Regions from separate parts of the Paenibacillus sp. FSL K6-0276 genome, predicted to be linked through region 4. Evidence: riboswitches for the same ligand, from Rfam matches in the RefSeq annotation. Region 4 holds a riboswitch; each other region holds the start of a gene.
The links. Region 4 has a riboswitch for cyclic di-GMP ahead of MHH52_RS20000 (thiamine pyrophosphate-binding protein). Riboswitches for the same ligand answer to the same signal wherever they lie in the genome.

Region 1 (6,230 bases), 2.1 Mb from region 4:
TACTTTGATGGTGCTTGGACGATCCGACACATTGTCATCTTTCCACGTTTTTGATCCTTCTACGGTTGTTTGTGCTACTTTTGTATTCGTGATGTCATAACCATGTACTTCAGATTTGTATCCTGCTACCGGTTGTTCTTTTACCGAATACGTATATGCTTTGCCATCTGCATCATACGTTGCCAAATCTACAAATGCATATTTCCAACCATTCGCTGCTGTTACTTCTTGGGTTTGGATGACTTGACCGTTCTGCAGTAAATCTACTTTGATGATTGGACGATCCGACACATTGTCATCTTTCCACGTTTTTGATCCTTCTACGGTTGTTTGTGCTACTTTTGTATTCGTGATGTCATAACCATGTACTTCAGATTTGTATCCTGCTACCGGTTGTTCTTTTACCGAATACGTATATGCTTTGCCATCTGCATCATACGCTGCCAAATCTACAAATGCATATTTCCAACCATTCGCTGCTGTTACTTCTTGGGTTTGGATGACTTGACCGTTCTGCAGTAAATCTACTTTGATAATTGGACGATCTGTCGCATTGTCATCTTTCCACGTTTTCGTTCCTCCTACAGTTGTTTGTGCCACTTTTGTATTCGTAATGTCATAACCGTTTACTTCGGATTTGTATCCTGCTACCGGTTGTTCTTTTACCGAATACGTATATGCTTTGCCATCTGCATCATACGTTGCCAAATCTACAAATGCATATTTCCAACCATTCGCTGCTGTTACTTCTTGGGTTTGGATGACTTGACCGTTCTGCAGTAAATCTACTTTGATGATTGGACGATCTGTCGCATTGTCATCTTTCCACGTTTTCGTTCCTCCTACAGTTGTTTGTGCCACTTTTGTATTCGTAATGTCATAACCGTTTACTTCGGATTTGTATCCTGCTACTGGTTGTTCTTTAACTTCATACGTATACGCTTTTCCATTTGTATCATATGTCGCTAAATCCGCAAATGCATATTTCCAACCATTCGCTGCTGTTACTTCTTGGGTTTGGATAACTTCACCATTTTGCAATATGTCGACTTTAATACTGCTTGGGCGATCTTCTGCGTTCCCATCTTTCCACGTCTTCGTTCCTTCTACTGTGGTTTGACCACTTTTTGTATTAGTGATATCAAAACCGTTTACTTCGGATTTGTATCCTGCTACCGGTTGTTCTTTTACTGTGTACGTATAAGCATTTCCGTCAGCATCATACGCAGGTATATCTTTAAACGTGTAGTTCCAATCATTTGCAGCTGTTACGTCTTGTGTTTGAACCACAGTACCATTTTGTAGTAAGTCTATTTTGATTATGCTTAGGCGATCTGATGCATTATTATCAATCCACGTTTTTGTTCCTGAAACGTCCGTCTTCTTCACTTTATTCGGAATCTTAAGCTCTACACCTTTTTCAGCATTCGCATCAATGGTAAAGTTTATTTTTGCCTCTGGATCAAAATCCAAATAGTCTGGAGCATTAATTTCTTGTACATAGTAGTTTCCTACTTTTAAGTCAGGAACTTCAACCTTACCTTCTGCATCTGTTTTGTAGGTATCTCCTATTTGCTGACCTGACTCTGTATACAGCTTAAATAAAACATTCGGAATACCTTTTTCTTCATTCCCTGCAATATGCTTAACAATTCGCAACGTTCCTTTAGGTGGTAAATCACCGTCGGCTTCGCCACCCATGTCAATATTCTTAACTTTGGTTTCGCCTTTATTAGTTACCGGATCTTCATGCCAAATTTGGTAATCGACCTCATAATTATTATAGAAAGCCTCTTGTTTCTTTCCATCTGCAGTGATATTCGCTTTATAATTAATTAAAAATTTATTACCGTTGGCTTGATCCTTATCAATCTCAACCTTAAATGAGGTATCGCTAGTAAACGTAATATCAATTCCATACTTTTGGATTTGGTCCATTGATATATAATCATCATTAATTGCTATCGAAAAACTATTTTCCTTAAGCGTTTGTCCTGATTGTAAATTGTCTAATATAACAATATCCTTATCCAAATATTTCTGTGCACTATTTACATATAAGGCCCAACGCACCTCATTAGTATTGTTCGGTAGAATATCGCCAACTTTTCCGAAAAAACGCGAAGATGTTCCGCCCTCAGTTGGACCAATAATGGTTACCGATTGCTTCTTTAAAGTTGTACCCAGATCGGTTTCGATGGTTTTCGTTTCATTCGTTGCTACATAAGATGCCATAACTTTAAAATAAAAATGTCCTCTAATATTTTCAAGGTTCTCAACCACATCAGTAAATGTGCATATCACTTCTGTAGTCGTTACTTTAACAGTACCAAAATCAGTCCCTTCTTCATTCTTTAATGGGATCAATCCAGTAAATCCTTGTAATTCTTGAGGTAACGTTAAGGTCAGTGTGTCTCCAGCCTTCATCTTATTTCCGGATTTATCGCTAAAATTCACTGTTATTTGAGTCTGTTCACCGTAATTTAGTGTTGTTTTGTCAATCTTAAAACTATCAACAAATCCTGTTGTATTTAATTCTTCTGCATTTGCTATTAAAGGAACAATGCTCTGACCTAAAGTAACCATAAAAATCATAAGAATTAAAAAAGTTGAAAATACTCTTTTTAACTGTATATTCATACTAACTAACCTCCGAATCTCTGTTTTCTCCCAAGTTACCTTGAGTCTACTCTACTATTTTTCCTTTAATAATCAGACGATGGGTAGGGTTTACAATCGGATCACAAGTGACCAGTGTAATTTCCTTATCCTTACCGTTAGGTTCCAGTACCCAAACCTCATCTGGCTTGACATATAACTTTTCCGTTACTGTGTACTCGAACTGCTCTTTTCCATTATCAACCTCGATGTGATCCCCCAAAGTCAGTTCGTCCAGCCTATTAAAATTTCTCCCATATGTCCGACTTCGGTGACCGGCTACCGCATAATTTCCGACTTCGCCCGCCTTACCCGTATTCACGATACTGGCGACGGTCTTTTTCATGTTTTCTTGCGTTGCTCCATGAAGAATGGGAAGCGTTAAATCTATGTTTCCAATCGTCAGAATTCCTTCTGCAGCGTCATCTTCTTGAGAATTGACTGTTTTATCGTCTTCACTGCCTCGAGCTGTGGGGAGGGTAGCTGTGAGCTTCACGGTTCCTTTCTGCATTTGCTCCATAGGTTCTTCCGTGCTGTCAATATTATGAAGAATAGCCTGCCATTCCTTTAATATTTGTTCCTGCTGATAATCGCGATACATCTCCGTCATTTTTGGTAATACCATGAACATGACTCCGACAACGATCAGCAGGATCGCTGTAATTTTTTTACTCATCTACCCATTCACCCCCTCTTCTTTCCTTGTAAACCCCTTCTCAAAATCTCCCTCCTTGATCTTATATTTAGTTCCTCTCAACACAAAAACGCCCGACTGCATTAACGATGTTAATTGCGGCCGGACGATCATAAGTCATAGACTCTTAGATTCCTAAACTTTGCGAGCTAACCTTTCGATTAGTGTGCCAAATAGTGTATCAAAATTATGTAATTGTCGTTAGTGCAGATATACCCCAAATAATAGAGTACACAGAAGGTGTCGAAAAATAGTATATAAATACTACAACCAATATATACCATGTATATATGAATGTCTATTTATGTAAATAAAAAAAGCGAAAGATTTTCATAATATTCAGAAATTGTTCACAAATTTCAATCGAAATAATTGAAAGTATCCATGATTTTATTTTTCTAAAGATCCTCTTTACACAGGAACAAGCCGATCGGGCTTGTTTTGATATATCTCAAACGATCTTGCTTCTGTTACTAGTGTATCGTCTCTTACTTGGATCTTCCAGCCAGTACATGCCCACAAGCTCAAGATGAAAACCCGACCTCATAAGGTCGGGTTAATTAGGTGGAGGCAGGCTTAACCGTTCATAGGGCTATTTTTTTAGAATCGAAAAAGCTTTTTCCAGGTTCAAATCACCGTACATTTGATCAAACTTTTTCCCGTCGGCCGATTGAGAGTCAAACGGGTTGGATTGAGGTGTTGTAACTACATATATCATACCGTTTTCCTCAGCAATTGTACCTCCGATTTGACTCTTGTCATCATCGGAAAGCTTATTCCAATCGTTCTGTGCAAAAACAGAGATTGCAATTAACGTTTGGGAATCTTTTTTATCCTTCGTTGTGTAATCAAAGTAAACGACATGCTTAGCCGTTGGGTACATGCTGTCGGACTTTTCAGCGCGCACCTTATAGCTGCCATTCCAGGAAGAAGGAATTTCTACGCTGAAGTTTGCTTCGGAATTTTTGTAAATCGTGCTTTTCACATTGTCCTTAGACGAATTCGATTCATTCTTTGGCTTTGTAATTTTTTTACCGATCAGTTCCCATTTGCCCTTATTCCATTTCCAGTTGGAAGTAACGTAAGAGGTTGTATCCGAAGCAGTAGTTCCAACTCTCTCAACACCCTGCAAACCGTGAGTGCCTTTTTTGTTCAGAACGATTGGTTTCAGCTTAATGAAGCCATTTCCCTCCACGCCTATCTTACCTTTGGCAATTCCCGGGAGTGAGATTTCTGAAGGCTTGTTGTTTTTTAAAGTGTAAATATGGCTGGTAATATAACCGCCGCTTCCACCTGTATCTGCATTAACCATGATGTCAGCGACTTTATCATTGTTAAGATCCTGAATCAGAAGCTCAGGGGAATACCCGCCGTCATTCAGCGAAACAGAAGTCGTTTTCTTCGTCTTCGAATTTTGAATGACAAGCAGCAAGTCATCATTATATATGTCGCTTTTCTTTTCCTTGTGGCCATAGAGCGTGATAACGTCTGCTTTTTTGTCACCGGTCACGTCGACTTGTTTCTGCACCAGCTTGTGCATGTTGGATGGCAGCTTAAAGCTATTATTGCTCGCGGCCATAGCGGTTCCGCTGAGTACGAGCGATGCGATCATAGTGCTTGTGAGGACTTTTTTGATATTCATGTTAATTCCTACTTTCTTTTTATGATTTATGAGATGTTTTCTCTTGATATAGTACAGACGTTGCAACGGGGTTAAAAAGTTTGTTCGATTGCAATATAATATCTCTAAGATGCATATTAGGAAATACACGAGCAATCGGTCGATCGTTAACATCGTTTTTTCATCAGACTAATGTACGTTGTATATATTCATAATTGTTTTGTTGCCATTCTAATTTAGTATATTCGAATTTTTCTGTGTAACGAAACTAGTCTTTTTCGGATATATACATGAGGAGGTTAAGAAACTTAATTATTTTAAAAAGGTGAAAAAGAAAAATATTAAGACGCTCATCCTTTCCATTTTATCGGTACTCCTACTGGCTACAGCCCTTATTGGACTTTTTGTTATTGGTTTTCCTGTATCTTCTAAAGATGTGACCATCGATTATCAGAAGACAAAGAGTCGTTTAGAAGTTCATCTAACTTTGGAAAACGGCAAGGACTTGATATTCTCAGGGAAAACTAAATTTATCCGCGATGAAAATAATAATGTGATAGGTTCCGAAACAAGGTATACGCCTAGAGGATTACTTCATAACCCCTTTGATGATGTAGGAAAAAAAGTTATGTTGGGGGCAGAGATTCATACCAATCTGAATTTTCCAAACAAGCTTATCCTTGAATTCAAAGATAAGACTATAACGTTCATTAATGGTGTTTTGGTGGAATAGACTTTGCCGTTAAAACGAAAAAAGACACCCATTAAGGTGTCTTTCGCTTTATTCCATATGGAGATGTGTTTTCGATTATAGTAAGTGAGAGCCAAAAAAATACAATCCTTTAGTTCATCTACTTAATGTAATCACTAAGTACATGTTCATACATCTAAGATGAGCGAAGGGCTTGTCTTCTCATCCACATCGTTGCAACCCACTTTTCGCCTTTGATTACTGGTGTACCTGCATGCAAGGTAAACTCGTTTAATTCATGATTATCGTAAAAATATTCGAAGTAGACCGCCATACCTTTGTTAGGATACACTGATAAATTAAGCATAGGGAACGCTGTTTCTCCGCCTTCCTCTACATCATTTAAATACATCACAAGCGTACTAATTCGATTATTGCTACTTGCTCGACTCGTTTGTGTGAAGAAATCATGATGGGGTAGATACTCTTGACCAGGGATATACAGCAGAACTTGCAAGCCATCACCATGCTCGATAGGAATATTCATAATTTGAGAGAATCGTTTC
Region 2 (6,230 bases), 2.3 Mb from region 4:
AATACAAGAAGTCATTCTTAATAAAGAACGATAATAACGAACCAAAGAAACTCAAGACATTGAGGGGAGGTATTCCTCTGAGACCCAGATCAGCAAAAAGAAGACCTAAAAGAAAGAGGCAAATCGGATTACGTGTTCTGCAATCAGGCATGGCTGTCTCCGTCTTATTTCTGTATACCTCGCAGCAAGTGGGTAGTACCTATGGTGGTTTTGGAGCTACTACGCAAGCCACTAGCACAATTAGCTTTTGCGAAGTATTTCCAAACTCAATCAAGGGACTTCTTACAGAACTCAAAGATCATGTCGAAAGAGCTGTTGCTTTAAAAGGATCGCTGCAAAGCTATACCCTCTCGGGCAGTCTCTCAGACGTTTCGGGAATAGAAGGCATGTCGCTGGATGAGCTTGATGTCGCAGCGCAAGAGATTTCCACGCAAATCTCCGCGCTTCAATCCCAAATCGATGGCGTTAATGAGCAGCTGGCTAGCAACAGCCAGATTTGGAATGACATCAATAGTGAGCTAAATGCAGCAGCAGCCGTACTATTCCAGATTGGAGGATATATGACCTCACTAGATTCAAACTGTCTAGAAATCAAGGATGAACAATTCTTCAGTGACCTACAAAATAGTCTGAATCAAAGCGGTGTACTCTCTGAATCCTTGAACGCTTCCTTAAATGGAGTGATTCATTACCTAAGCTCCATTCACGACATAGGTCTTCCATTTGCTTCGGTAGTGACCAGTGATGTTTATGGACAACTTGAGTTAAGCAACAGAGCGTTTCAGCAGCCCCTGCCCTTCCTGATTGCTTTTAATCAGCCGACCGGCAATATCTCTAGCGAACTTACCTCCACTTATGAAAGCTTTAATTCTGAAATGAATGGTCTTAAAGAATCGGCTACTTCAGGAATCAGCAATCTTCAGAGTCAGCTCCAATTGATCAGTCAAACCCGAGACCAACAATTGGAAGCGCTTGAGAAAGTCCGACTAGAGGCGCTGGAACAAGCAAAGAAAGAAGAAGAGCGTTTGGCCCTGGAGAAAAAAGAAAAGCAAGAAGCCGAGGACAAAGCGAAAGCGGAAGAGAAAGCGAAGGCGGAAGAGACTCCACCGACAGGTGAAGCTGCTCCAGAGAACATAAATAAAGAAGACCCTAAAGCCCCAGCTACTAACCCGGTCGAACCGGAAATTGGCGAAGAGCTAACGACTCCAAAAGATGTACCACAGCAAGAGGTTCCTCAGGAGACGCCAGAAGCGGAAGATACAGCTTCTTCTTCCCCACCGGCAGCAACACAAGCTCCTTCCAACCCTCAACAAGTTAAAGGTGGAGAATAATATGCGGATTAAAAAAATGATCAACAATATATTATCGAGCATCATGCTTGTGATTTTCATTCTGCTGGTAGTAGCCGTAGTTTTATCTAAAGCCTCCGGCGGTGAGCCTGCCTTCTTCGGATACCAGATCAAATCCGTACTCTCAGGTTCGATGGAACCAGGGATTCAGACCGGATCGATTGTCGCTTTAAAACCCGGAGGAGATATGAATCGCTTCCAAAAAGGCGATGTCATCACCTTTAGAAATGAAGAAAACCTACTCATTACTCACCGTGTTGTAGAAGCAACAATGAATAACGCTACCGGTGAAGCCATGTATCGCACGAAAGGCGATAACAATGATGCGCCTGATATGAACCCTACCAGCTCAACGAATGTTGTAGCTGAATATACCGGGGTCACCGTACCTTATGTAGGTTACGCTATGAATTTCGCGGTTTCCAAAGCTGGAAGTGTTGTGCTCATGATCGTACCTGGCTTGATGCTCCTGCTCTATGCCCTGTACTCGTCATGGAAGGCAGTAGCTGCACTCGAAAAGAAAAATGCTGCTATACTGCCCGCCTCTCCACCTCCAACTGAAATACAGTAATTCGTTGATTGTCCGCTTCCGCTTACGAACCGGAAGTTACAATATATAAATTTTATAAAATTTAACCACAAAAACCGAGGAGGAATTTTAATTATGGGTATCAAGAAAACATTAGGTCTTGGCGTAGCATCTGCAGCACTGGGTTTATCATTGATTGGTGGAGGAACCTTCGCTTACTTTAGTGACACTGCACAAAGCACTGCTACATTTGCAGCAGGTACACTAGATTTGAACTCCGACCCTTCCGTTATCGTAAATATTGCAAACCTGAAGCCAGGTGATACTGTGCTTAGAAGTTTCAAATTAAAAAATGACGGTTCGCTCGATATTGGGTCTATTATACTGAACACAACCACTCAAATTACGGATGCTAAAGGTGATAACTACCTGGATTTAGCAGAGTTCATCAAAGTTAAATTCCTTAGAAATAATGATAAGGGAATACCTGTCGTCGCTCCGGAAGATGTAGTTTATGAGACTACACTGGCTGCTTTAAAAAGTCAGCATCCAGACCTCGTAAAAAATACGGGTTGGGATCAACTCTTTACTGAAGCATCTGGCATTAAAGCCGGCACCAATGACAGCTTCTCAGTCCAATTTGAATTTGTGGAAAATAACCAAGATCAAAATATTTTCCAAGGTGATAGCTTAACACTGACTTGGGATTTCGTAGCTAAGCAAACTGCTGGATCCGCTAAATAATCTAATAAGTCTTCCATTCGAAGAGCAGCAGATTCTTATTCCGGAAAACGGATAAGTAGATGCTGCTTTTCTCTTTACAATAAACTTTGTCGAATTTAATGATATTTGCTATACTAATAACAAAAATTACGGAGGGGCGTCAGCATAGTGCCACAAAATATGGGCCAACGTATCCAGCATCTCCGCCTAGAAAAGGGATTGTCCCTATCTGAGCTTGCGGACAGAGCGGATGTTGCTAAGTCGTATCTTAGCAATGTGGAGAGAAACATCCAATCCAATCCTTCAATCCAGTTTATCGAAAAGATCGCCGACGCGCTTCAGGTATCCATCCACGCTTTACTCTATGGAGAGCCTAATGATGCTGAGGAATCACCTTTAGATTCGGAATGGTTCCGATTGGTGCAGGAAGCTATGGCCTCAGGCATAAGCAAACGCGAATTCAAGGAGTTTCTGGACTACCAGAAATGGCGCCTTGATCAGAAGGATTAATATTACACTGACCTGATAAGATCCTCTTCTACTCATACTATCAAGCATAAACGCCTTCGCCCTCCTAACATGGACCGCGAAGGCGTTTGTATTCTAGCAAAATATAATGATCATATACGGTGTGAAACTTATACTTTCATATATTTCGAAAAAGGGCACAGCGATAATTCGCTGTGCCCTTTTTCGAAATATAACGCTCTAAATGTATTACTGCACGGCTTGCACAGTCTTCTCATGAAAGAATCGACGAATTTCATCTGTCTTTATGCCAGCCTTCTTAGCTGCTAATAATAAATGTACCCACTCAACGTCTAGATCAATGACCTGCTGTTCTCTGTAGCTTCCCTGGTTGGACTTGTCCAAAAAATCTCCTCCTAAGATTTTACGTCCCCAGGCAATCCGGCTGTCATAGTATTTCTACCTTAGACCCGCGACTTTGTGCCCCTGTCTTTCGGCAGGTTTACCTTTTACTGGACCCTTTACACGAAAGGATCTACTTTGAAATATATGAAAACGCTAACTGCAATAACATTATACTATACTAAAGTGGAAAAGTTTGTCGATTTCTGATTAGTTTTTCCATTAAAAAACAAAAAATAGAAGCTCTTTTTTAGGATATCCTGTCCTATTAACACGATACTCGTCCTATTCATAAAATTAATTAAGCCAATATAACGATACTTTCTTCCCCTTTAGTTAAAAATAAGGATATTAGAATCATTTTAGTAGGCCATTGGAATGGGTAATGAGAAGAAACATCGTTCTTTTCAGTAGAACAAGCTAACCCATACCATTTTGCGAACGTATTGGACGAAAGAATGAATTGATTACACGTGTGGAAAGTAGCACAATAAGATAAGAAATGAAACCGCAATCATCACAGCTCCAGTAAGCGTTGACACAAAATGTCACGTATGGAGTTCATCCGTTAAGGAGGATGTATTCATGGCAGCCAAAGAGCCCTATAACGAATCCATTTGGAGTAAGTATTACGGACCCAATTTAGGCTACATTCAAGAAAGATATGAACAGTTTGTGAAAGATCCTTCCACCGTAGAGAATAATTATCGCGAGCTTTTTACAAATTCGGGTCCACCACCATTAACACCGGATAGCGAACCGGCTCCACAGCCTCGCATTTCGGGAGACACCGAATGGCTTAGAAAGGCAGTAAGAGCTTCCAAGCTAATCGCTAATATTCGTATATATGGCCATATGGCCGCTGAAATTGATCCGCTAGAGCGGGACCACAATCCCATGGCTAAATATCTCGAACTCGAAACCTATGAGCTGACTCGTGAGGATCTGATCGCACTACCTGCCACGCTCATTTGGGAGAATGCGCCGAATGATGTTCATACCGGGTGGGATGCTGTTCAGCGCATGCGTCAGGCATACACCAAGACAATCGCCTATGAATTCGGGCATGTACATGAAGAACAGGAACTGAAATGGTTGAACAGACAGGCAGAATCCACAAGCTCACCAGCACCTTTAAATAATTCAGAACGCAAAGAGCTGCTGAACCGCCTGATCCAAGTAGAGCAATTCGAAACCTTCCTCCACAAGACCTTTGTGGGTCAGAAGCGTTTCAGCTTGGAAGGCAATGACGCTCTCGTACCTATGCTGGATGAAATCGTACGCGCTGCTGCGCATGACGGCGCAGAGCATATTCTGATGGGCATGGCGCATCGTGGTCGCCTCAACGTTCTTGCACATATTTTGGGCAAACCTTATGATATTATATTTTCAGAGTTTCATCATTCTCCGAACAAGGAGCTTTTCCCTTCCGAAGGCTCTACAGGCATTAACTATGGCTGGACGGGTGATGTGAAATACCATCTCGGTGCAGACCGTGCTGTCCATGAAGGAGAAACCGTACGCACAAGAATAACACTAGCGAATAACCCGAGTCACTTGGAATTCGTCAATCCTGTCGTGGAAGGCTTCACTCGCGCTGCGCAAGAAGATCGGAGCACAGCCGGATTGCCGAAGATTGATACCAGTAAAGCAATGGCGGTGCTGATGCATGGCGATGCTGCTTTTCCAGGTGAAGGGATTGTTGCAGAAACACTTAATATCGGCAAACTTCAAGGTTATCAGAATGGTGGGACGATCCATATTATTGTTAATAACCGGATCGGCTTTACGACAGAAAGTGAAGACTCCCGTTCAACGCATTATGCGAGTGACATCGCCAAAGGATATGAAATTCCAATTATCCATGTCAACGCTGATGATCCTGAGGCTTGTATATCAGCAGTTCGTTTAGCTAGCGCATATCGCAATCAATTCAAAAAGGATTTCGTCATTGATCTCATCGGCTACCGTCGTCATGGACACAACGAAATGGATGATCCTGAAACTACACAACCTATCGTCTACAGTAAGGTACGCAATCATCCAACCGTCTACAAGGTGTATGCGGAGCGACTACAGCGTGAAAAAATCCTTACAGCTGATGATGTCCAAAAGATGCACACTGAAACAGAAGGCGTATTGCAACGTGCTTACGATAGTATGAAGGAAGGCAATTACAAGAAAAAAGAACCGAAAGCCTTCATTCCTCTTCAAACGGAGCGTTCAGCGGGAGGCACTACAGCCGTACCGATCTCCAGTCTGCAAGAGATCAATCGTGAGCTACTGACAGTTCCTGATGGATTCCAAGTCTACCCGAAGCTGGAGCGAATTCTGCAGCGTCGCAAGGATGCGCTGAATGAGGGTGAAAAGGTCGACTGGGCACTCGCTGAGTCTCTCGCCTTCGCAACCATTCTGAAGGATGGAACGCCTATTAGACTTAGCGGTCAGGATGCACAACGCGGCACCTTCGCACACCGCCATCTGGTGCTGCACGACAGTAAGACAGGAAAATTATTCTCTCCACTTCATCAGCTAAGTGATTCCCGCGCTTCCTTTGGCGTATACAACAGTCCGCTGTCTGAAGCTTCTGTACTAGGCTTTGAGTATGGTTATAATGTGTTCGCACCAGAAACTTTCGCCATCTGGGAAGCACAATATGGCGACTTCGCCAATGCAGGTCAGGTTATATTTGATCAGTTCATTGCCGCCGGACGTGCGAAATGGACGCAACGCAGCAATCTTGTCGTTATGTTACCACA
Region 3 (6,230 bases), 2.6 Mb from region 4:
CAAGGAAAAGAATCGTTATGTCAGAGGTTTGGTGAGCTGGGTCGGCTTCAAGCAGACCATGGTGGAATATGAGCGGGAAGAACGTTTTGCAGGAGAAACCAAATATCCTCTTAAGAAAATGATTCGTTTTGCGCTGGATGGTATCACTTCATTTTCACATAAGCCACTTAAGATTGCTACGTATGTTGGATTCTTTCTATCCTTTTCTAGCTTTCTCTATTTATTCTTCGTATTATTTCAAAGAATCTTCTTCACCTCATGGACGGTTCCGGGTTGGGCTTCCATTGTAGGTGTCAATTTGCTCTTTAATGGTATCGTTCTGATGCTACTAGGTGTAATCGGAGAGTATATTGGACGGATTTATGACGAGTCTAAGGATAGACCGCTATATATTGTAAGTGAGACTAAAGGATATCATAACGATGAATTAGTGGATCGCCGAAAGGATTACAAAGATGTCAGATAAGAGTTTGCGGTCAGCTTTCATACAGTTCCTTAAATTTAATGCTGTAGGTTTGGTAAATACCCTCATAGATTTCGTGATCTTCACATTACTGAACTCTATTGGGATGGTATACGCCTTGGCACAGGTGATTTCTTATAGTGCAGGAACAGCGAACAGCTTTATTTTGAATAAAAAAGTAACCTTCCGGGATCGCAATCGTGGCAATAAAGAGGGTTTTGATAAGGTACAGTTGCTAAAGTTTATCGTGCTGAATCTGGTAGTGCTCGGAATATCGCTGTTGCTAATGCATCTGTTGACAGACAAACTAGGCATTCAAGTGTTGATCTCTAAGGTTTTGGTTACGTTCGTCACGGTGATTATCAATTTCTTCGGAAGTCGTAAATGGGTATTCTGAATTTCAGTAGAACCAATACACGGAGGTGAAAATCATGCGTAAATTCTCGTATGTGCTCATACTGGCGGGGATCCTTATCATGCTTTATCCAAAAGCCAACGAATGGTATAACGACTGGCAGCAGGAGAAGCTGTTAGAATCGGCTGAACTGAGCACCAGCGACAGTACTCCACTGCCTGATCTGAAGAGCAGATATGCCGAAGTTACTCAGCTATTAGCAGAGGAATCGGTTCTAGATGCACAGGCACAGCCTCAAGAAACAGAAAAGCCAGAACCAGAAATTGAAGTTGGTGGCAAGGTAATTGCATTAATTGAGATCGATAAGATTGATCTGAAGCTACCTGTATTAGAAGGGGCTACTAAAGCGAATATGAAACACGCGGCGGCCCATATGAAAGAAACGACTCCAATTGGAGAAATAGGAAATGCCGCAATAGCAGCTCATAGAGCTAGAACTACGGGCAGATTGTTTAATAGATTGAATGAGGTTGTTATTGGGGATACGATCACGGTAAAGACGAGCGATCAGGTATATAATTACGAGGTTTATGATATTTCAGTTGTAGATCCAAGTGATATATCTGTTCTTGATGGGAATAACAAGGATAAGATTCTTACCCTAATTACGTGTGACCCACTAGTAGATCCTACACATCGTTTGATTGTTCATGCCAAGCTTTCCTAATAGTAGATGAGAAATGACAAGAGAACTCAAATACAGAGGAATAATTATAAAATAATGGCAAATCTAGTAATTTTGTTCTTGTTTACGAGGATAAATATGGTAGTATAATATTATAAAAGCTAAACACGATAAACGGCAAACCTATCGAAAGGTAGGGACGCAAAGCTATAGGGCCTTCCCGAAAGGATGGCAGCCAGTTACCGAATGAAGAGGCTTTTTTTGTTTTTATAAAATATGTAAGGATTTTAGATTCATAGTTCTACTTGGTTGATTCTATTAATTTGTCTAGTGAAATTAGGACAGATAGAGCTTATACGATAACGGCAAACCTATCGAAAGGTAGGGACGCAAAGCTAAAGGGCCTTCCCGAAAGGATGGCAGCCAGCTACCGAAAGGGGTTTTATCCGTGAAAAAAGTTTATTTTATGATGGTGGCGCTGTTCGTACTGATTACTTCGGTTCCGGTAAGCACAGCTCAAGCCGCGAGTGTAGATTCGAACTGGTTGAATACATCGAAATTGGATCAAGGTGTAATCGGGATTAACTACGATATTCCAAAGGATAAAAGAATTAAACTTATGATCACAAAAGATAACAGTAGCTATACATATAATTTATATGCTTCTGGACAAGCTGAGGACTTCCCTTTGCAACAAGGAAATGGGACTTATAAAGTTTCTGTTCTCGAGAACACAACGGGTAATAAATACAAAGCTCTCTATTCTGAAGTAGTAGATTTAACTATGAATGACTCGAATTCCGTATATTTGGGCTCCGTTCAGAATGTGAAATGGAGTTCTTCTGATAAAGCGATCGTTAAGGCTAAAGAGCTTACACAAGGCAAAACAACAGACGAAGAAAAAGTTAAGGCAATCTATAACTATGTAATTGCTAATGTACAGTACGATTATTCTCTTGCTAATAACGTAACGACTGATTACATTCCGAACATTAATAACACTTTGAATACTAAAAAAGGAATCTGCTATGATTATGCTTCTCTTTTTGCCGCAATGCTACGGAGTGTAGATGTTCCTGCTAAATTGGTGATGGGGAATACTAGCTACGTTACGCAATACCATGCATGGAATGAAGTATTGATGGATGGGAAATGGGTTACTATTGATACCACGGTAGATGCATCGGCAGCGAAGAGTAAAAAGAATTCGGATTTCATTAAGGCTTCAAGTAAATATACTGCAGCAAAATACTATTAATTTGCATTGCTAGAATCATAACTCTATTAAATAAACAACCAGCTTAATGATTAAGCTGGTTGTTTATTTTCTATTAGGGGTTGCTTTTCTATGAATAGATAGGTTATTATAGTTAAGCGTTGTTAGACAGCGTACAGGCAGTTTTGAGAGAGTTTGATAAACGGCTTTCGAAAAAAAGCTTGCATTACTGAGAGTAACGTGATATATTATAAGAGTTGCTGCTGAGACATTAAACGGCGTCAACGAGAACTTGATCTTTGAAAACTGAACAACGAGTGAGTAGGAAATCACGAAAGTGAAATCCGAATTAGAGAATTAATTTTCTCGTCAGATGTTTCAAAATGAGCATATCGCTCTTTTCAATACTAATTGGAGAGTTTGATCCTGGCTCAGGACGAACGCTGGCGGCGTGCCTAATACATGCAAGTCGAGCGGAGTTACTTTGAAAGCTTGCTTTCAAAATAACTTAGCGGCGGACGGGTGAGTAACACGTAGGCAACCTGCCCCTTAGACTGGGATAACTACCGGAAACGGTAGCTAATACCGGATAATTTCTTTTTTCTCCTGAAGAAAGAATGAAAGACGGAGCAATCTGTCACTGAGGGATGGGCCTGCGGCGCATTAGCTAGTTGGTGGGGTAACGGCCCACCAAGGCGACGATGCGTAGCCGACCTGAGAGGGTGAACGGCCACACTGGGACTGAGACACGGCCCAGACTCCTACGGGAGGCAGCAGTAGGGAATCTTCCGCAATGGGCGAAAGCCTGACGGAGCAACGCCGCGTGAGTGATGAAGGTTTTCGGATCGTAAAGCTCTGTTGCCAGGGAAGAACGTCCGGTAGAGTAACTGCTATCGGAGTGACGGTACCTGAGAAGAAAGCCCCGGCTAACTACGTGCCAGCAGCCGCGGTAATACGTAGGGGGCAAGCGTTGTCCGGAATTATTGGGCGTAAAGCGCGCGCAGGCGGCTATTTAAGTCTGGTGTTTAAACCTTGGGCTCAACCTAAGGTCGCACTGGAAACTGGGTGGCTTGAGTACAGAAGAGGAAAGTGGAATTCCACGTGTAGCGGTGAAATGCGTAGATATGTGGAGGAACACCAGTGGCGAAGGCGACTTTCTGGGCTGTAACTGACGCTGAGGCGCGAAAGCGTGGGGAGCAAACAGGATTAGATACCCTGGTAGTCCACGCCGTAAACGATGAGTGCTAGGTGTTAGGGGTTTCGATACCCTTGGTGCCGAAGTTAACACAGTAAGCACTCCGCCTGGGGAGTACGGTCGCAAGACTGAAACTCAAAGGAATTGACGGGGACCCGCACAAGCAGTGGAGTATGTGGTTTAATTCGAAGCAACGCGAAGAACCTTACCAGGTCTTGACATCCCTCTGAATCCACTAGAGATAGTGGCGGCCTTCGGGACAGAGGAGACAGGTGGTGCATGGTTGTCGTCAGCTCGTGTCGTGAGATGTTGGGTTAAGTCCCGCAACGAGCGCAACCCTTAACTTTAGTTGCCAGCAAGTAATGTTGGGCACTCTAGAGTGACTGCCGGTGACAAACCGGAGGAAGGTGGGGATGACGTCAAATCATCATGCCCCTTATGACCTGGGCTACACACGTACTACAATGGCCGGTACAACGGGAAGCGAAACCGCGAGGTGAAGCCAATCCCATCAAAGCCGGTCTCAGTTCGGATTGCAGGCTGCAACTCGCCTGCATGAAGTCGGAATTGCTAGTAATCGCGGATCAGCATGCCGCGGTGAATACGTTCCCGGGTCTTGTACACACCGCCCGTCACACCACGAGAGTTTACAACACCCGAAGTCGGTGGGGTAACCCGCAAGGGAGCCAGCCGCCGAAGGTGGGGTAGATGATTGGGGTGAAGTCGTAACAAGGTAGCCGTATCGGAAGGTGCGGCTGGATCACCTCCTTTCTATGGAGAATCGTTTCCTGCAATGGAAACATTCAAATCGGAAGTTAAACTTCCAAAATACTCACTCGTTGCTCAGTTTTGAGAGTTTAAGCTCTCATCTTTAAACTTGATCCTTGAAAACTGGATACCGAAACGAATTTGCGTTTTAGAACATCTTTTAGCAACTTGTGCAAACAAGTAAATGTTATTAGTGAATACAATGGAATCCGAAAGAAGTAAAGTGTGTTGAATTCATTCAATGTGCAATATTTCTCATACGGAGAAAATTGAGGTTAAGCTAATAAGAGCACACGGAGGATGCCTAGGCGCCAGGAGCCGACGAAGGACGTGGCGAACAACGAAACTGCCTCGGGGAGCTGTAAGCAAGCTTTGATCCGGGGGTGTCCGAATGGGGAAACCCAGCTGTGGTAATTCGCAGTTACTCATCTCTGAACACATAGGAGATGTAGAGGCAGACCAGGGGAACTGAAACATCTAAGTACCCTGAGGAAGAGAAAACAATAGTGATTCCGTCAGTAGCGGCGAGCGAACGCGGAACAGCCTAAACCTAAGAGCTTGCTCTTAGGGGTTGTGGGACGTCTCACATGGAGTTACAAAGGAATATGGTAGGCGAAGAGGTCTGGAAAGGCCCGCGATAGAGGTAAAAGCCCTGTAGCCTAAACTGTGTTCTCTCCGAGACGGATCCCGAGTAGTGCGGGGCACGTGAAACCCCGTATGAATCCAGCAGGACCATCTGCTAAGGCTAAATACTACCTGGCGACCGATAGTGAAACAGTACCGTGAGGGAAAGGTGAAAAGCACCCCGGAAGGGGAGTGAAATAGAACCTGAAACCGTGTGCTTACAAAAAGTCAGAGCCCTATCTATGGGTGATGGCGTGCCTTTTGTAGAATGAACCGGCGAGTTACGTTTAACATGCAAGGTTAAGTCGAGAAGACGGAGCCGCAGCGAAAGCGAGTCTGAATAGGGCGATTTAGTATGTGGACGTAGACCCGAAACCGTGTGATCTACCCCTGTCCAGGGTGAAGGTGCGGTAACACGCACTGGAGGCCCGAACCCACGCATGTTGAAAAATGCGGGGATGAGGTGGGGGTAGCGGAGAAATTCCAATCGAACTCGGAGATAGCTGGTTCTCCCCGAAATAGCTTTAGGGCTAGCCTCGGTATAAGAGTAGTGGAGGTAGAGCACTGATTGGTTGCGGGGCCCGCAAGGGTTACCAAGATCAGTCAAACTCCGAATGCCATATACTTATTGCCGGGAGTCAGACAGTGAGTGCTAAGATCCATTGTCAAAAGGGAAACAGCCCAGACCATCAGCTAAGGTCCCCAAGTGTGTGTTAAGTGGGAAAGGATGTGGAGTTGCACAGACAACCAGGATGTTGGCTTAGAAGCAGCCACCATTGAAAGAGTGCGTAATAGCTCACTGGTCGAGTGACTCTGCGCCGAAAATGTAACGGGGCTAAACACACCACCGAAGCTATGGCTAGATACGTATGTATCTGGGGTAGGGGAGCGTTGTATGTGGGTTGAAGGTGTACCGTAAGGAGC
Region 4 (6,230 bases):
GATGCGCCGTTGATTAAACGGTGAATCATTAAAGAGTTGGTAGGAAAGATATATTCAGGAGTTTGACTCGCATAGGCAATAAGATCGATATCGGCTCCAGTGAGACCGTTTTTCTCCAACACATTACTGGCAGCCTCGAAAGCCATTGTAAGGGAATTTTCTTCCTCATTCTTAATACTGTAGCGTGTATCACGACCTAATGCGGTCAGCAGACCACGGATATCAATACCCTTTTCGTCAAAATGCTTAATGAAAAAGTCATTACCAACTTTATTGCTAGGATGATAGATATCAATGTCTTGAATACGAATTCCGGTCATATGACTCCTCCTGAAAGACTCGATAGTATACTTTTAAAAATATAAGGATTTATATGTTCCATGCTATAAATTATCCTTATATTTCTCGCTTAAACGCTTACCGTCCTTGTAAGGACGCCGAAGGCGTTTATGCTTGTTTTAAGATAAGTGAAGTACTAAACTGTAACGATAGAAATGATCTCGATGTTATCGAGTCCGGCTTTACGGCCTAGACGAGCTAGTTGCATTTTAAGGATTGGGTTATTCTCAAGCGTTAGATTTACTTTTACAAATCCATCATTCTTAAACATTACAAAGCAACCTTCCAAAAGAGGTACAACATCAGGTGCTGTTACGTTAAGCTTTCTGCAGTCGATTTGCAATTCATAGTCTACTGGATTGATAGGATTGATAGTTTGTTGATAAGCTTGGATGGATTTCAGGCCATCTTCTTCAGAAAATGTTCCTTCCAGCTCAATATTGATTACTTTTTTAGTAGTGTCTGTCTTCAAAATAAATTGTCCCATGTCTAAATCTCTCCCATAATTTGAATTTTTCTAGAAATAGTTTGACTGTAATTTACAGTCATGTGAATATCCATATAAACTGTTTTTAACGTCAAGTTTCGACAATACACAGCATATATTGGAATATTTTAACTCTATTATAGGCATATAAATCTTTGATATGCAATAATAAAGTCGAAATGTGTCGAACCAATAATTACTGAATTTCTTCAATCGTTTCGAGAAGGATATTAAAAGCCGTGATGATTCTAGGTGCCCCTATAGCGGGTACTAAGTGTAATAGAATACCTTTGAGTTGTTCTACAGTAACTCCTACACGAAGAGCCATGACATAATGAACACCCAATTGATCGAACTGACCCATCGCAATCAGAGAAGAGATAACTGCGATTTCCTTCCAGTCAGCTTCAATGGTGTTACGTTGAAAAATATCGCCGTAAGCATTTCCCATAATAAATTCAGCCAAGTCAGGGAAATGTTCTTTAATCGGAGCCAGTGCTTTAGCACCGTAGTCTCCTGAGAGATTCGTGAAGTGGTTAAGACCACTGTTTACATTGTCTTTCATAGTGACCTCCTAATTTAGGTTCAAAGTACGGTGAGCAGTCGGAGGGACCTCATCACGGTTTGTTAACAGTTCAATGACGGCAACACGGTTGATTGCAACAGCGTCCTTGATAGCTGTTTCGAATTCTTCCGATGTCTCACATTTGTAGCCCGTAGCGCCTAATGATTCTGCGAACTTCACAGCGTCCATAGGGACTTCGTAGATAGTTCCGTCAATACGCCCTGTAGTTTTTTCCATACCTTTAAGAGCCATATCTAGCTGTTTATTATTTACAACAATGAATATGACAGGAATATCCTTGCAGACAGCAGCATTAATCTCCGCGCCTAGCATCATAAAGCAGCCATCTCCTGTAATGCAGAAGATCGTTTCTTCTGGAGCAGCTACTTTTGCACCAATCGCCATTCCGATGGAATTACCCATACAAGCAAAGTAAGCATCGAAAACAAAACTGCCCGGTTTCTTAACCTTGAACCACTTCGCAGCATGGAAACCGTGGCTTCCATCATCAACAAAGACTGTACTGTTATAGGGGATCAAATCACTCATCGTACTCATGACCGATGCAAGCGAAAGGCTTGGTAAAATCGGAAGCTCTTCGGAATAATCGGCATTTGTGGGTGCTTCGCGTTTCGTGATGTTGTTCGTGTCTATATGATTGAGATAGCAAACTAGATTGTCGCGTAGATCTCCAGTCACTGGAATCGTTTTAGAGAACAATATTTTTCCGACAAAGGTCGGATCGCTATCAAACTGAATTAATGTTGTGGGATGATTTTCCCGCTTAAGATTACAAATAGTCATGTCACTTAAACGTGAGCCGAGAACGATAAATAGATCACTTTTATTCAGTAAGTCATCCCCATGGGTACAACCGCCTACTCCAATTGGACCGTGATAGAGTGGATGATCCCAAGCTATAGCCCCTTTACCACCTGGAGATGTAACAACAGGAATATTAAATGTTTCCGCTAATTGAATTAGCTCATGATGTGCTCCTGAGCGGTTAACTCCTTTACCAGCGATAATTATTGGATTCTTTGAGTTATTAATAGTATCAAGTACGCGGTCGATATTAGCGTGGCTAACCAGTGATTCGCGTTCAGGGATTACAATATTACATTCCTCCAGCAATTCCGTTTGTACATCAAAGGGGATACAAAGGTGAACTGGACCGCGATTACCGCTTAAAGCAATGGATATGGCATGATTAAAGATCGTGCTAAAGTGATCACCACGTTCAATAAGTTTGCTATATAAGGTGGCTGGTCTAAACATATCAGCTAAATCAGCTAGAAAAGAGGAAGAGTCCTGACATTGGGGAATTCCTAGCTCTTTAATAGATTGATGGCCGGTAATAAATAGGACAGGTAAGTTGTTGGCCTTAGCATGTGCTGCTGCAGTTAATAGGTTTGTTCCACCAGGACCAGAAGTACCAAAAGCCACACCTAGTTTTCCAGTTTTCAGCGCATACCCAGCTGCTTCGAAGCCGGAACTGCTTTCATGTCTCCCAGGAATAAATTCAATACCGTAATCTACCATTTTAAGAACGATAGGACAAATGGATTTGCCAATAATACCAAAGGAATGGGTAACACCAAGGTTCCGTAGTGCTTCCGACATGTAATCTGCGACTGTCTTCAAAAAATACACCTCACAAGTTGTTATTTTGAAATCAAACATTAGAAAACCTGTGCTCTGAAATAGGGCACAGGTTGGTAGCATAAATCGCCATAGAGACTGAACAATAGTTCAGTCGTCTTGGTTTTCAGCAACCTGGCTGTCATGGCCTCGGATTAAAATGAGGCTGTAGATCCATGGTTTTGCGTCATCCTCTTTCGAAGATTTTGCCAATATTAATTTAAAATTTATAAGAAGAATTTTCCTTTACAATATATTCCTAGAGATCCTTTGTCAATATATTCTCGCAAATTAACTCGAATTTTGACGAAAATCTTGTCCAACCTATGAAATAATAGATATAAAAAAACTGCCCCTAAGTCAAAACTTAGGAGCGGTTTTTGGATTTGTTTACACAATTTTAAAGTTATTTAAAACTTGAAAATATGGATCGTCTTCTGTAGATTAAACACAGCCTGAGTCATTTTCTCAGTTTCTTCTGCGACGGATTGCAGGGCATTGATTTGTTCATTCATAGCGGCTGATACTTCTTCGGTGCCGGCAGCAGTTTGCTGCGTGATCGCAGAGATATTCTCTATTGCGCTTGAGATTTTCAAGGCACTTTCCAACATAAGATCACTTTCAGCAGAGAAGGAAGAAATCTGTTCGGTAATATACTGCACACTTTGCACAATTTGAGCAAAGATATGAGCAGATTGAGTGATCATCTCATTCTGTACCTGTACGACTTCTTCGTTGATAGCGATATTGTCAATCGCTTGTTTAATATCAGTTTCGATGCTCCGAACTAAGCCAAAGACTTCCTTCGTTGAAGCCGTTGATTCCTCAGCGAGCTTACGAACCTCCTGTGCGACAACAGCAAATCCTCGACCATGTTCTCCGGCACGAGCAGCTTCGATGGAAGCATTAAGCGATAAGAGGTTGGTCTGCTCAGCGATCTCTGTGATGGTCTTTGTGATCATCGTAATTCCGCGAGCATTTTGAGAAAGGGCTTCGATGGTGTCAGCGACTTTTTGAGTAGCCTGTATGTTTTTACGCATGCCTTCAGCTTGAGTATCAACGGATTGGCGTCCTTGTTCAACAAGTTCTAAGGTATGTATCGAACGTCTGTTCATTTCTTTCGTTGAGTTCGTATAATTGGATACTTTATTCTCAATATCTTTAATAGATTCTGTCATTTCAGCGATATCCGTAGATATCTCATTTGCACCAAGAGCTAGTTCATTGGACGAAGAGGCTACCTGTGCCATGACAATTTTCAAGTTCTGATTCTTATCTTCGATTCCACGGCTTGCATCCATAACTTGTCGAGTGATTTGTGATGCTTCTGTCAAAATCTTCTTGAGTTTGTCAATCATAGTATTAAAAGAACGACTCACGTCGCCCATAGAACCATTCTCATCGGCTCTACTAGTAAAATCACCCTTTGAAATACTATGAGATACATTCGCGATATCATCAAAAGAAGATGTAAGCGTTCCCTCGATAAAGCGGGCAACGGGTAAAGTTAAGGCAGCAAGAACAACGATTAGAACAATACCTAAAATAATGTTGCCTAAGATCATAAAAGTAACTAAAACAGGAATGGCAAATAGTGCGGCAACGAGGTAACATCCGGCAACAATTCTTTGTTTTAACGGAAGTTTATGCATCCAGTTCATTGGTATAAATGTCCTCCTTATTAATAATATGTATTGGTGTTATTATATGGGATTTAAAGGTGATTGGTCTATAGTAAGAACTGACATAAATCTTCTTTTAGGAGTAGATCTTTAGATTTCATGTCAAAAATCCTCATAAATAGCGGAAATTATCGCGATAGCAGACTTTACCATCTCTAAAAGTTCTTGTGGAGCAATAACAATAACTGAGGGAGAAAAGGAGAGTATTATACGGCAGGCGGACTCAATCGTATTAAATTCAGCATCTACGTTCATCCACTCATCGTTGCTAGATGGTTCTATCAAATGGATGGTAACGAATCTCTCACGCTGCAACTCTTTTAGGACAGATGATCTAACCCTTAGTTTTACCGGATACTTGGGCAGCGCTGCTTTAAAGGCAGTGGTGGACTCTTCCCAGTAACGCTTTAAATCAAAATCGTCAGGCCTGTTAAACCACTCATGGGTCTCCTCAACGTTAACTAATCTGGACACACGAAAGGTTCGCAGTTCATCCTCGCTTTTGGCTACGACATACCATACTCCTCGTTTTGCAACTAGCCCCAGAGGTTCAATGAAACGGACCTTTGTCTCGTCGTTCCGGAGATAAGTGATTTTTACTTTACGGTCCTCCCAAAGAGCTCCCTGCAGTACAGAAAGGAACGGATAAGTCTCATCCGAAGGATGCCAACTGGCACCGTCAATATGGATACGCTGGCTTAGGTAATTTGCTGGGTTACTAGTTCGATGTGAGGAAGCAGCCTCCAGTTTGAGAACAGCTGAAGAGTAATCGTCTTCTATCCCTAGATCCTTCATTAAAGATGAGTCTGCGGACAGAAGCAGCGAACCAATCTCTTGTGGCTTCATACCCGTTAAGGAGGTTCGGTACCCTTCTGTAAGCATCCAACCTCCCTCACGCCCCCGTTCAGCTACAATAGGGATTCCTGAAGCACTCAATGCTTCCATATCTCTAAAAACAGTTCGTTCTGATACTTCGAGTGTTTGGGCCAGTTCGCGAGAAGTCATTTTTCCACGCTTTTGCAACAGAAGCAGTATAGATAACAAGCGGTCGGCTCTCATTTGTTTACTATTCCTCCTCGTATGAATCCTAGGACGATACCCAGTAATCATTTCTTAAAACATGATTATATTATATATGTCAGTTGATGTCATATATAAGGGCTATACTTATAAAACGTAAGGAATAATCACAAAATACTGAAATCTGAAATCATGTTGAAAGGGTTGAGGGCTATGATATTGAAAGGGAAAGTCGCACTGGTTACCGGGAGCAGCAGAGGTGCTGGTAGAGGGATCGCTTTAGAGTTAGCAAGAAGAGGCGCTTTTGTCTATATTACAGGGAGAACCACAGATGTATCCGCCACAGAACATCGTAAGGGGAGCATAGATAGCGTACTTAGGGAAATAAAAGAGAGCGGAGGATCTGGTGTGGTAATACGATGTGACCATACGAAAGATCAGGAAACAGAAGCGGTGATCCGTCAGATCACTGAAGAGCAGGGCCGACTCGATATTC

Region 1: another riboswitch for cyclic di-GMP. It lies ahead of MHH52_RS01190 (class D sortase); the one in region 4 lies ahead of MHH52_RS20000 (thiamine pyrophosphate-binding protein).
Region 2: another riboswitch for cyclic di-GMP. It lies ahead of MHH52_RS01920 (anti-repressor SinI family protein); the one in region 4 lies ahead of MHH52_RS20000 (thiamine pyrophosphate-binding protein).
Region 3: another riboswitch for cyclic di-GMP. It lies ahead of MHH52_RS03225 (transglutaminase-like domain-containing protein); the one in region 4 lies ahead of MHH52_RS20000 (thiamine pyrophosphate-binding protein).

The regions. Positions count from the first base shown of each region.
Region 1 is NZ_CP150276.1:243,509-249,738, reverse strand. Features, by position in the region: gene MHH52_RS01195 (Cna B-type domain-containing protein) at 1-2,640, opposite strand, end outside; gene MHH52_RS01190 (class D sortase) at 2,687-3,334, opposite strand; cyclic di-GMP riboswitch class I at 3,447-3,533, opposite strand; gene MHH52_RS01185 (hypothetical protein) at 3,945-4,994, opposite strand; gene MHH52_RS01180 (hypothetical protein) at 5,299-5,706, shown strand; gene MHH52_RS01175 (2OG-Fe(II) oxygenase) at 5,861-6,230, opposite strand, start outside.
Region 2 is NZ_CP150276.1:420,931-427,160, reverse strand. Features, by position in the region: gene MHH52_RS01940 (hypothetical protein) at 150-1,331, shown strand; gene MHH52_RS01935 (signal peptidase I) at 1,333-1,920, shown strand; gene MHH52_RS01930 (TasA family protein) at 2,014-2,622, shown strand; gene MHH52_RS01925 (helix-turn-helix domain-containing protein) at 2,782-3,111, shown strand; gene MHH52_RS01920 (anti-repressor SinI family protein) at 3,319-3,474, opposite strand; cyclic di-GMP riboswitch class I at 3,502-3,586, opposite strand; gene MHH52_RS01915 (2-oxoglutarate dehydrogenase E1 component) at 4,057-6,230, shown strand, end outside.
Region 3 is NZ_CP150276.1:693,087-699,316, forward strand. Features, by position in the region: gene MHH52_RS03210 (glycosyltransferase family 2 protein) at 1-466, shown strand, start outside; gene MHH52_RS03215 (GtrA family protein) at 456-860, shown strand; gene MHH52_RS03220 (class D sortase) at 895-1,545, shown strand; cyclic di-GMP riboswitch class I at 1,670-1,750, shown strand; cyclic di-GMP riboswitch class I at 1,858-1,938, shown strand; gene MHH52_RS03225 (transglutaminase-like domain-containing protein) at 1,952-2,761, shown strand; rRNA gene MHH52_RS03230 (16S ribosomal RNA) at 3,128-4,685, shown strand; rRNA gene MHH52_RS03235 (23S ribosomal RNA) at 4,956-6,230, shown strand, end outside.
Region 4 is NZ_CP150276.1:4,235,608-4,241,837, reverse strand. Features, by position in the region: gene MHH52_RS20015 (ketoacyl-ACP synthase III) at 1-320, opposite strand, end outside; gene MHH52_RS20010 (hypothetical protein) at 476-826, opposite strand; gene MHH52_RS20005 (carboxymuconolactone decarboxylase family protein) at 1,023-1,391, opposite strand; gene MHH52_RS20000 (thiamine pyrophosphate-binding protein) at 1,401-3,044, opposite strand; cyclic di-GMP riboswitch class I at 3,159-3,253, opposite strand; gene MHH52_RS19995 (HAMP domain-containing methyl-accepting chemotaxis protein) at 3,443-4,693, opposite strand; gene MHH52_RS19990 (WYL domain-containing protein) at 4,817-5,773, opposite strand; gene MHH52_RS19985 (SDR family NAD(P)-dependent oxidoreductase) at 5,948-6,230, shown strand, end outside.